2 regions of the Streptomyces sp. NPDC017993 genome follow, and region 2 is predicted to be linked to the other one. Evidence: riboswitches for the same ligand, from Rfam matches in the RefSeq annotation. Region 2 holds a riboswitch; the other holds the start of a gene.
What was found. A riboswitch is a leader RNA that binds a small molecule or an ion and turns the genes downstream of it on or off. The one in region 2 is predicted to bind cobalamin.

Region 1 (5,473 bases), on a different contig from region 2:
GCTCGACTTCCGCCACGCCATGGCCGGCGCCGTCGGCCTGCTGCGGGAACACGCCGTGTTCGCCGGCCTGTCCACCGGCGCCGCCCACCTCGTAGCGGGCTGGGAGGCCGCCCGCCACCCGGACCACATGCACCTGGTCATCGGCGCCGACACCGGACACCGTTACACCGAACGCGTCTTCGCCCGCCACCACGAAGCCCTCGACCCGCGCACCCTCAAACCACACCAGATCACCGCCCTCGCCGACCTCGCCCCGCCCTGGTCGGTGATGGAGTGGAAACGACGGCGCTTCGACGTACGCAGGGAGACCGTGCCCGCACAAGCCGTGGCCTCCCCACCGGCCTCCGCGGCCACACCCACGCCGACGTCGTCGTCGGCGCAAGAGTCTCCGCAAGCACCGGCACCGCTCGCCGCACCGACCAAGGAGGACCCGGCATCGTGACCATCGCCGCCCTGGAAGCACTCACCTTCGGACTGGGACGCCTTGCGGAGGCGGCCGAAAACGCCGGGCATCGGCTGTGCCTGCTCACCGGCGACCGGTCCGTCTACCGCCATGAACTCGCACGCCTCGACCGGGGAGCACTCGATGTCGTCGACGTCGACACGACCGACGAGTCCGCCTGCGCCGACGCCTTGGCCTCCCTGCCCGACCTGCGCGGGATCGTCAACTCGACCGACACCTGGAGCATTCCGGGCGCCGACCTCGCCGCCAAGTTCGGCCTCCCCGGACCGGACCCCGCCGCGGTCCGCCTGCTGAGGGACAAGAGCCGCGTGCGCAGCCTCCTCCACACGCACGGCCTGAGCCGCGGCCGAGCCCTCACCGTCCCGGCCGATCCCTCCGCGGCCGCCGAGATCCTTCGCGAGATCGGTCTGCCCACGGTCCTGAAGGACTCCGCGGGCACCTCCTCCCGCAACGTCTGGCTGGTGCGCGACGAGGGACAACTGCACACCGCCCTGTCCCAGGCCGCCCAACGCCCCTTCACCGGGCAGCTGTTCGCCGAGCCCCTCTTCTGCGGCCCGGTCTACAGCGCGGAAACCCTCAGTTGGAACGGCGACGCGAAGCTCCTGGGCGTCCTCAGCCGCCAGATGTCCCCCGAGCCCTCCGTCCGCGAAGAGGCCGCGGCCTTCCCCGTCGCCCTCCCCCACGCCGAACTCGACCTGATCCAGCACTGGGTGGGACGCGTACTGAAGACCGCGGGCCATGACACCGGCTTCGCGCACGTGGAGTTCGTCCTCACCACCGAGGGCCCGGAACTGGTGGAGATCAACCGCCGCATCGGCGGCGCGCTCGTCGGCGAGGCCCTGTGCCGCTCCCTGGGCACCAACGTCTACGACGCCATGGTCGACACGGCTCTCGGCCGCCACCCCGCACTGCTGGACACCCTTGCCGCTACCGACCCCGCCCCGGTTCCCGGCCCCGCCACCGGCTTCGTGCTCGTCTACCCCGACCGACCCGGAACTCTCACCGGCTGGACCGGACTTGACGGTCTGCCCGCCTTCCCCGGCTCCCCCGAGTGGTACCCCACGGCCGCCCCGGGGCAGCGGGTGGAGCACCTGGGCGATCAGCGCAGCTGCACCGGCATCGTGCTGGCCGAAGCCGCCACCGCCGAGTTGGCCCTGCACCGGGCGCTCAGCGCCGCCGGAAGCATACGTCCGGCCGTCACGGCCGATGGCCAGGGGTGACATCATCCCGCCCCACGTCACACGGACACCGTCGACCGCCCGGCTCGCACAGCTCGCCCACCTCACCGGACCGCAGTACGTCCTGCTGGCCGGATCGTTCCTCATCCCGCTGGGCAGCTTCGCGGTACTGCCCTTCATGTCGGTCCTGCTGCATCAACGGCTGGGCATCGGCCTCGGCACCGTCGGCGTGGTGCTCGCCGTCGCCTCGTTCGTGCAGTTCTCCGGCGGCGTCGTAGGGGCCGCGGTCGCCGAGCGCATCGGGCTGCAGCGCACCATGCTGCTCGCGCTCGTCATCCGGACGGCCGGCTTCGCCGGCTTCCTGCCGGGACTCGGCCATCCGGCCGCGGCCGTCACCGCGCTCTTCCTCGTCTCCTGCGGCGCCGCTCTCTATCTACCCGCCAACAAGGCGTATCTGCTGCACCGCGTCGAGGAGGAACAGCGCCCCCTGCTGCTGTCCGCGAGCAGCTCCGCCCTCAACGCCGGTATCGCGCTGGGCCCGCTCGCCGCCGCGCCCTTCGTCCTCAGCGCCTCCATGGGACTCTTCACCGCGGTCACCGTGCTGTTCGCGGCCGTCACCGCGGGGCACGCCCTGCTGCCCGTGGAACACCCCGAACGCGGGCCGGAAGAAACGGAAGACGGCGACGGCGCCGACCGACCGCCCCCACACGGGGAAGGCCGGGACCAGGCACGTGACAGCCGGGACAGTGCACGCGCCGGACTGCCGGTCCTGCCGTTCGCGATCACCGTGCTGAGCGTGTACGTCTTCATGTTCTTCCAGCACTACCTCGCGGTCTACGCCGTGCCCCGGACCTCGACGGTGTTCTACGGCCTGGTCCTGGCCGTCTACGCCGCGCTGCTCGTGGTCGCGCAGCCGCTGCTGTCCGACTGGATCGCCCGCCTGCCCTACACCCGCGCCCTGCTCCTGGGCTTCGCCGCGCTGGCCCTCGGCATGGGCACCCTCGCCGTCGGCTCTCCCACCACCATCCTGGCCGGAGCCCTGCTCATCTGCCTCGGCGAGATCGTCCTCTTCCTCAAGAACGATCTCGAAGCCCTGGCCCGGTCCCCCCGCCCACCCGCCGTCGTCTTCGGCCGTCAGCGGCTGGCAGCCGGAATCGGCGCGTTCGTCAGCGGCATCGCGGGAGGAGAGGGCTACGCGCTGGCCGAGCGGACCGGCCATCCCGGCCTCTTCTGGACAGCCGTCGCCGTGCAGTGCGCACTACTGCCTCCGCTGCTGCTCCGCTTCCTGCGCCGCCGACACCCCTGCACAACAGCCAACTCGGACCACCCGGCCGCGGCGCCGACGCATTGAACCTGCGCCATGGCCTTCAGTCGAGAGCACGGGGCCAGGGAGCTCGGGGCCGGTCATGCGCGCGTCTTCTTGTCGTTGAGGACGCATTCGCCGCATGTCCCCATGCCCGGAACGCGGTAATAGAGGCAGCAGTTGTGGCGGCGGTACTCGAGGGGGCTGACGGTGAACACGCCCGCGCTCGCGAGTGGCTCCCGCGTCAGCAGGGCACTCGCGAGCGGGACGGGCGAACACGGGGCGTCGGGGACGCGAGCCAGCAGCGTCTGCAGGGCGCCGACGAGCGCCGATGCCGCGTTGCCCCGCAAAGCGTGCGGGGACACCCCGGTAGCGCGTCGTACGGCGTCGCCCAACGGCAGCAGATTGCGCACGACGACGGTCCGGTGGAGCACGTCGGGCGCGTCATCCCCCGGGGCTTCCCCTGGTTCGGGCAGCCACAGCTCGATGGGGCCGGTCTCGGGGGCCCGCCACCACAGCCGCTCGGGCGCCAGGTCGGGTACCCGGCCGGTCAGCGCGGTGGTGGCCAGGGCGACGGACCACAGACGGGCGGCCGTGCCGATGTGCAGGGTGGAGGCGGCCACCCTGGCCTGGTCGGTCCCCAGCCGCCGCCCTAGGGCGCGTACGTACCGATCCAGGGCGTCGTGGTCGGTGTAGAGGTCGGTCAGGGGACGGAAGCGTTCGGCGTCGCCTCGTGGTCCGCAGGAGATGGCGAAGTACGGTCCGACGGTGGAGACTTCGGCCAAATCCTCGGCGGTCACCACGTGCGTACCGGCCGGTTCGGTGCGCGGAACGAGGCGTAGTGGACGATGTCCTCGGCGCCGCGGGAAGCGCCGGTCCCCCTCGACGCGGACCGGGCAAACGACCTGCGCTTCTTCGCCCCCACCGCGGGCCGGCCGCCCCCTCCCCACGAAGGAACGCAGGCCGTACACCAGCCGAGGCACGCACGCGAGCACACGAATGCCACCATCCTCTCTCGGGGAGATCCGCCCCGGTTTGCCGAGGTACGACGGCGTGAGTCTCCTGACTCGGGTGCGACGCCGCCCCCGCCGCCGGCCCCACAAGAAGGCCGTGGCGGTGGCAAGTTGGCTCCCCCCTCACAGTGGCGGTACCGTGCCGGATTCTCACCGGCTCCTCGTTCCGCCGTCGCGGGTCGGACGGCAGCATCCCAGAAAACCCCGCGCCACGCACCAGAGCCGTACCGGCCATGGGGGACCTCGTCCGAGGCACCCTGTCGCAACGCGGCAAGCGGCTCTACGTCCTGCGCGACGGTGAAGTCACCGCCTCAGGCCCGCCGGGCGAGGGCTCGCTCCGAAGCTGCCGGCCGTCGTGTACGGGGTGGCGGGCGAGGTCACCGCCCACCCTCGCACGGGCGCACCGCAGGTGATGCTCCTCCCGGGGGGATCCGCTCGACCGGCTGTGGCGAGGGCGGGTGGCTTGCGACGATGCTTGACGATCCGGTTCTGGTCAGCGGCCCTCTGGGGGAAGAGCTAAGAGCGGCACAGGCGCAGATTCACGATGCGCTCCGGATGGGGGAACGGGCCGACGAGAGGATCGCCTGGGATCTGAAGGACGATGGCGGTACCCAAAGGAACGCCTTCAACGTCCGGGTACATATGGGGCGGAGGCTCAGCCCCAAGGAGATGCTGCGTCAGTACCAGGTCACTGACGATCCGGAAGGCATGACCACGTACTTCGGGGAGGACGTCACTCAGGGCGAGGCAGACATCCTTTCCGAACTCAGCGCCGGCGAGAAGCTCGACTTCATGGAAATCAGGGACCAGGCATGGGAACAGTGCCAGGCACGGTTCCCCGACGACGAGCAAGACGGGCACATGGACGCCTTCCGGCACACGTACTGGAATTCGCTGATGGCGCAGCGGTACGGCGTGGACTGGGCAGAGCGCTACGGATCGGCGCACGAGCGGATGTCGGGTAATCCGTCGGACCGTGAGGCGATGGATCTGCACAACAACGAGCTGGGGCGCCGCATTGCCGTGGAGAACCCGACGGCCACTCCGGCCCAGCTCGCCGAAAAAGTGCAGGTAGCGGTGCAACAGGGGAGGACCGTGGTGATCGACCGGGAGGGAAGCCTGAAGCGGAAAGTGACTGCCGTGCTGGTCGCGGTCGTCACGCTGGGCGCCGTCTGGTACGTGTTCCGAGAGCCGGCGGTGGTGAGCACCACGGACAAAGCCCTCCAGAAAAAGGTGGATAGGGCAATCAAGGGCCATCCACTGCCCCTGGCGAAAATGACCGGCTTCGCATGGGACCGGCTTCAGGTGTTCGCGCACGACACCAGCGATGGCGACATCTCCGATGCGGTGGGCGACCGCGTCGAGTGGGAGACCGCCACGACGTCGTATTCGGGGCCCTCCCTGTGGGTGTTCAGCAAGGACGGCGAGGCGGTGCGGGCTATGCAGATGGACACCAAGGTGCCTGCCGAAAAGCCGAGTTGGTCGACGAGGGTGCAGGTCTCCGGGGGGCCGTACC
Region 2 (5,473 bases):
ACGCCGTCGCCACGGCCTGCCGGGACGGCAAGCATCTCGTCCTGCTCGGCCACGACGGCGGGGAACTCAGCCGGGAGCCCTGCGACTTGGACGCCGGCCGCCTTGCCGACGCATTCACCGAGCACGGCTATCCCTGGGCGGACGCCGATCCGCACGAAGGCGAGTTCCGCCGCTGGGTCCCGGACGCTCCCGAACTGCCGAAAGCCGCGAACGCCCTCCTCAAAGCCCGCCAAGGTGCCCTGGAGAAGAAAGGGCCATCTGACGACGACGTACGGGAGCTCCGCGAAGAACTGGCCCGTCTCGGTGTCGTCGTACGGGACGAGAAGCGACGTCAGTACTGGCGGACGGTCAGGCAGTCGGACCCAGCCGCGGAATGAAGGCCCGATGAGTGCGGCCTGCGGGCACACGGGTCCTCCCGTTCTTGTGAACGAGCTGCCCGTGCTGCTGACGCGATGACGTGAGCAGGGCTCAGCCGGCAGGCTCCCGGGGAACGGCTCCCGCCGACGGCTCGGGATCGTCGCCGCGCAGCAGGCAGGCATCCATGATCCAGCCATGACGCTCCCGAGCCGTGGCGCGCAACTCCAGGACCCGGTCGGCGACTTCGGCCAGCAGTCCGGAGACGAGCAGTTCCTCGGGTGTACCGACGTAGGCGCCCCAGTACATCCACCAGCCCTCCTCCCGGTGGGCGGTGAGTGCCGCACCGACATCGAGCATGACGGCGACGTCCTCGCCCGCGGTGAGCCCGGACCCGGCGACGTGCCGGCCGGGGGCGATCCGGACCGGACGACCGAGCCGGGTCAGCGTCGTACGGTGGCGGGCGGCCAGCACCGAGACGCTGCTGACCCCGGGAATCACGTCGTACGTGAAGGACACCGCGCCCCGGGCCGCGACCTCCTCCAGCGCGTCGATCGTGCTGTCGTAGAGCGCGGGGTCGCCCCACACCAGGAACGCGCCGGTCCGGCCCGGCGCCAGCTCGTCCTGGATCAGTCGCTCGTACAGCGCGGCACGGCGGTGGCGCCAGTCGACGACCTGGGCCTGATACCCGGCGGGACTCGCAGGGGAGCGGTCCCGCCGCGGGTCCTCGGCCTCGACCACCCGGTGCCCGGGGCCGGCGTGCTCGGCCACCAGATCCCTGCGCAGGCGGGTCAGCTCGGACGCCCACGCGCCCTTGTCCAGCAGGAAGAACACGTCGCAGTCCCGCATGGCCCGCACCGCGGCCAGCGTCACATGCTCCGGATCCCCCGCACCGATCCCGATCACCAGGATCCGCCGCAGGTTCTCTCCGGTCATGGCGACACCGCCCCGGAGGGCGCCGAGGCGCACACGGCCGGGACGGGGCGGCCGGGCGCGGGGCCGCCGTCCGGGCTGTCCGCGCCGGCCTCTCCCTCCCCGTCATCCTCTCCCGGATACATGATCTGGACGTCGCGCAGCAGACCGTCCACCACGTCGTCCAGGTCGAGTCGCTTCTCCACCGAACGCAGGTTGGTCAGCCCGGCCCGGAGCGAGACCCGGGGCGGCGCGAGGAGCTTGCAGCAGTCCTCGTCCGGCAGCACGGAGATCTCCGCCGTGCCTATGGACCGGGCCTCATCGATGATCTCCTGCTTCTCCCAGCCGACCAGCGGCCGCAGCACCGGCAGGGTGGCGGCCTCGTCGACGGCGGCCATGTTCGCGAGGGTCTGGCTGGCCACCTGACCCAGGCTGTCGCCCGTCACCAGGGCCTCCGCACGGGTCCGGCCGGCCAGCGCGGAAGCGGCGCGGATCATCAGCCGCCGCTGCGCGACGACCTGAAGCCTGCCGGCCCCCGCGATCGCCAATTGCTTCTGCGCGTGGCCGAGCGCGATGACGTGCAGCCGGCCACCGGGCTGATAGCGGTTGAGTTCACGGGCGAGCGCGTAGGCCTTGTACACCGAAGCGGCGTTCGTGAACGGAGCGCCGGTGAAGTGGACGAAGTCGCAGCGCAGCCCGCGGCGCATCGCGCGGTAGGCCGCTACCGGAGAGTCGTACCCGCCGGAGAGCAGCACCAGGGCGCGTCCGCTGGAGCCGACGGGCAGCCCGCCCGGTCCCTGGTGACGGGTCCAGGAGACGTAGCTTTCCTTGCGGTCGATCTCGACCGAGAGCCGTACATCGGGATGGGAGAGGTTCACCGGCAGGTCCCCGAGGCCCTCGCGGATGCGGGCTCCCAGGAAGCGCTCGAACTGCGACGAGGTCATTTCGAAGCTCTTGTCCCGGCGCTTGACCCGGACGGCGAAACTGATTCCGGGCCGCTCGCCACGAAGGGCGGCGAGCCCGTCCAGAGCCGCCTTCTCGATGTCCTGCACGGTGCTCGGGACGCGCAGGGCGGGTTCGACCGAGTTGAACCCGATCACCCGGCGGGCGCGTTCCACGAGGACGTCCTGTGGGACCTCGCCGCCGATCACGGTGACGTTCTGGCCGGGCTTGATCCAGGTGGAGCCGCCGATGCCCCGCAGGGCGCCGCGGAGATTGTCGTGCAACCGCTCGATGAACAGGTGCCGGTTGCGGCCCTTGAGGAAGACCTCGCCATGCTTGAGCAGGACACAGGGCCCGCTCGGTTGAGGCGTTCTGGGGGAGGGGATGCTCGGTTCGCCGGGCACGAAACTCTCCTTCGCGAGTCGTCGTGAGGACCGGCACCGGGCCGTGAACGGGAGGCGGGTCCGGCCCGCGCACCACGTGCAAGGTCGGGTGAACCGCATCCTTCGCTCAGCGGCCCCGCTACCGGGTCGCCGTGGATGCGTGCGCGGTGATCGCACCCCGCACGAGCAGTGGCAGGTCTTCGGACTCGTGGGCACATCCCGCAGGACGGGACACCTACTGGCCGTCGCTTCCCAGGTCGGACGCGTACCCAGTGCTCGATGACGGCGGTCGTTCCCACTCACCGCTGCGAGGCAGTCCCGGACTCCCACCGGGTTCCCTCTTACGACACCCCGTCTGGCGGGCGGGGGTGAACCAGCTGCGGGTCCAGGGTAGACAAGGCAGCGCACGGCACATGCACCAGCCGGGGGTGACGGAAGCCACCGCCCGTCGCGGGCCCCAGCGGCTTGGGCGCGGTGGGTGGCCGGCCGGTATCCCCTGGCTGCCCGGCCTGCGGTCGCCCGGCGCACCGGTCCGCGGGTCTGTGGCGGTGCGCGTCAGCCGGCGCAGGCCGGCGACTCCGCGAGCCACGGATACGCCCAGGGGACGGACCGCATGGTCCGTCCCCTGGGCTCTTCACGCGTATGTGCGCAGGTCAGGGCGCCGCGTCCAAGTCGACCTCCAGGTCGTCCGTCTCCGTCCAGAAGCCCTCGTCCGCGTCCTGAAGCCGGGACGCGGCGTGCTTCATGTGACGGCGTACGGCAGTGCTGGCGGCCTGCGCGTCGCCGGACTCGATGGCCGCCAGGATCGCGTGGTGCTCCACCCGGACCGCCTCGATGAAGTCGTTCCGCCGCGCCTCGTTGGCCCGGGTGACGCGGATGCCGCTGCGCAGCACCTCACCGAGGTACCGCACGGTCGAGACCATCACCGTGTTCCCGGTCGACTCGGCGATCGACTGGTGGAACGCCAGGTCCTCGTCCACACCGTCACCGCCGGCCGCGACCGCCTTGTCGATCGCGGCCAGGGACTCCCGCATCCGCGCGATGTCGTCCGCCGTGGCACGGGTGGCCGCGAGCGAGGCGGCCTCGCCCTCCATGGCGCGCCGGACCTCCACGATCTGCAGCACCTTGGACTTGGTGCCGGAGGCATCGGCTTCCAGGTCGAGCGGACGAGTGCGCCGGGGCATGACGAACACGCCCCGGCCCTGACGCGGTTCGACCAGGCCCGCGTTGCGCAGCCGCGACACGGCCTCGCGGATCACGGTGCGGCTGACGCCGAGCTGCTTGACCAACTCGACCTCGGTCGGCAGCTTGTCGCCCTCGGCCAGACGTCCGGACTCGATCTCCTCCGAGAGGATCGCGGCGACCCGGTCCGCGAGCCGTACGGGACCACTCACCTTGGAGAACATGGTCATCAGTCTATCCGTCAGGACCTGACCGCACCGGCCGTGGGCAGCACACCGGCCGCGAGGGCGCCGGGGTGATCCTCGGCGTACGCCCGTACGACCGACTCGAAGCTCTCGTCGGGTTCGAGCCCGAGCGCCGTGGCACGCGCGTTGTCGAAGACGGCGGGCCACGACCCCACGATGGCTTCGACGGCGGGGTCGGGCGCGACCGTCACCAGGTCGGCGATGGCGTCGCCGGCCACCCGGCGCAGCGTGTCCAGCATCTCGGCGACCGTCACTGTGAGCGCCGGCAGGTTGACCGGAAGCTCGCCGCAGAGCTCTCCGGGGCCGCTGCCGCGCTCGGCTTCGGCGATGCGGAGGATGCCCTCGACGGTGCGCCGCGGCGAGGCCAGGGCGACCCGAAGGTCGGGGCTGACCGGGCAGGTGGCAGGGAGCCCTGCGAGCGGCTCGCGGATGACGCCGGACAGGAAGCCGGAGGCGGCCGCGTTCGGCTTGCCGGGCCGCACCGAGACGGTCATCAGGCGCGCGACGCGTCCGTCGAGGAAGCCCCGGCGGGTGTACTCGGCGACCAGCTGCTCGCAGACGCGCTTCTGCGTTCCGTAACTCGACCGCGGCGTGGGCAGTGTCGACTCGCTGACCACGGGCGGCAGCGGCAGCGCGGGGTCGGAGCCGTAGACCGCGACGCTGCTGGAGAACACCACCCGGGGCATCGGCCCGCCTGCGGCCGACTGCGCGCGTGCCGCCTCCAGCAGCGCGCGGGTGGAGTCCAGATTGGCGCTCATGCCCAGCTCGAAGTCGGCCTCGCACTCGGCCGAGACCGCGGAGGCCAGGTGGATCACGACATCCACCGGCTGAGCGAAGATCTCGTCGAGGCGCTCGCTCAGATCGCCCTGCACGACGTCCACCAAGGGGTATCCCCTGCTCGAAGAGCTTGGGGAAGGGTCGGCCGCCACCGGCGACCCGGCCGGGACGAACCGGTCGGCGAGCACCAGACGGTCGATGGGCGCGCCGCACAGGGTCCGCCGCTCGATCAAGGCATCGGCGACCTGCCGGCCCAGGAAGCCGAAGCCACCCGTGATGACGATCCTCATGCGGTCTCTCCTCGGTAGTTCGCGATCCAGCCGAGCCCCTCGCTCGTACCGGCGCGGGGGCGGTATTCGCAGCCGATCCAGCCGTCGAAGCCCAGCTCGTCGACGACGTCGAACAGGTGCCGGATGTCGAGTTCGCCCCGGTCGGGCTCGTGGCGGTCGGGCACGCCCGCGATCTGCAGATGGCCGACACGGCCGGTCGGCAGGTCCCGGCGCAGTGTCGTGGTGAGGTCGCCCTCCACGATCTGGCAGTGGTACAGGTCGAGCTGCACCTTGAGATTCGGGGCGCCCACCTCCCGCACGACGGCGTGCGCCTCGGCCTGCCGGCGCAGGAAGTAGCCCGGCATGTCGCGGCCGTTGATCGGCTCGATCAGGAGATCGACGTCCACGG

Region 1: it holds a riboswitch for cobalamin, as region 2 does, so the genes downstream of both, ACH4FH_RS29440 ((2Fe-2S)-binding protein) here and thiI (tRNA uracil 4-sulfurtransferase ThiI) in region 2, are expected to answer to the same signal.

Annotation. Positions count from the first base shown of each region.
Region 1 is NZ_JBIRGO010000019.1:614-6,086, reverse strand. Features, by position in the region: gene ACH4FH_RS29455 (pyridoxal-phosphate dependent enzyme) at 1-442, shown strand, start outside; gene ACH4FH_RS29450 (ATP-grasp domain-containing protein) at 439-1,683, shown strand; gene ACH4FH_RS29445 (MFS transporter) at 1,670-2,992, shown strand; gene ACH4FH_RS29440 ((2Fe-2S)-binding protein) at 3,046-3,744, opposite strand; cobalamin riboswitch at 3,979-4,161, opposite strand; gene ACH4FH_RS29435 (DUF6973 domain-containing protein) at 4,429-5,473, shown strand, end outside.
Region 2 is NZ_JBIRGO010000021.1:86,746-92,218, reverse strand. Features, by position in the region: gene ACH4FH_RS31130 (hypothetical protein) at 1-377, shown strand, start outside; gene cobF (precorrin-6A synthase (deacetylating)) at 469-1,290, opposite strand; gene thiI (tRNA uracil 4-sulfurtransferase ThiI) at 1,287-2,612, opposite strand; cobalamin riboswitch at 2,765-2,984, opposite strand; gene ACH4FH_RS31115 (FadR/GntR family transcriptional regulator) at 3,245-3,997, opposite strand; gene denD (D-erythronate dehydrogenase) at 4,015-5,085, opposite strand; gene otnI (2-oxo-tetronate isomerase) at 5,082-5,473, opposite strand, start outside.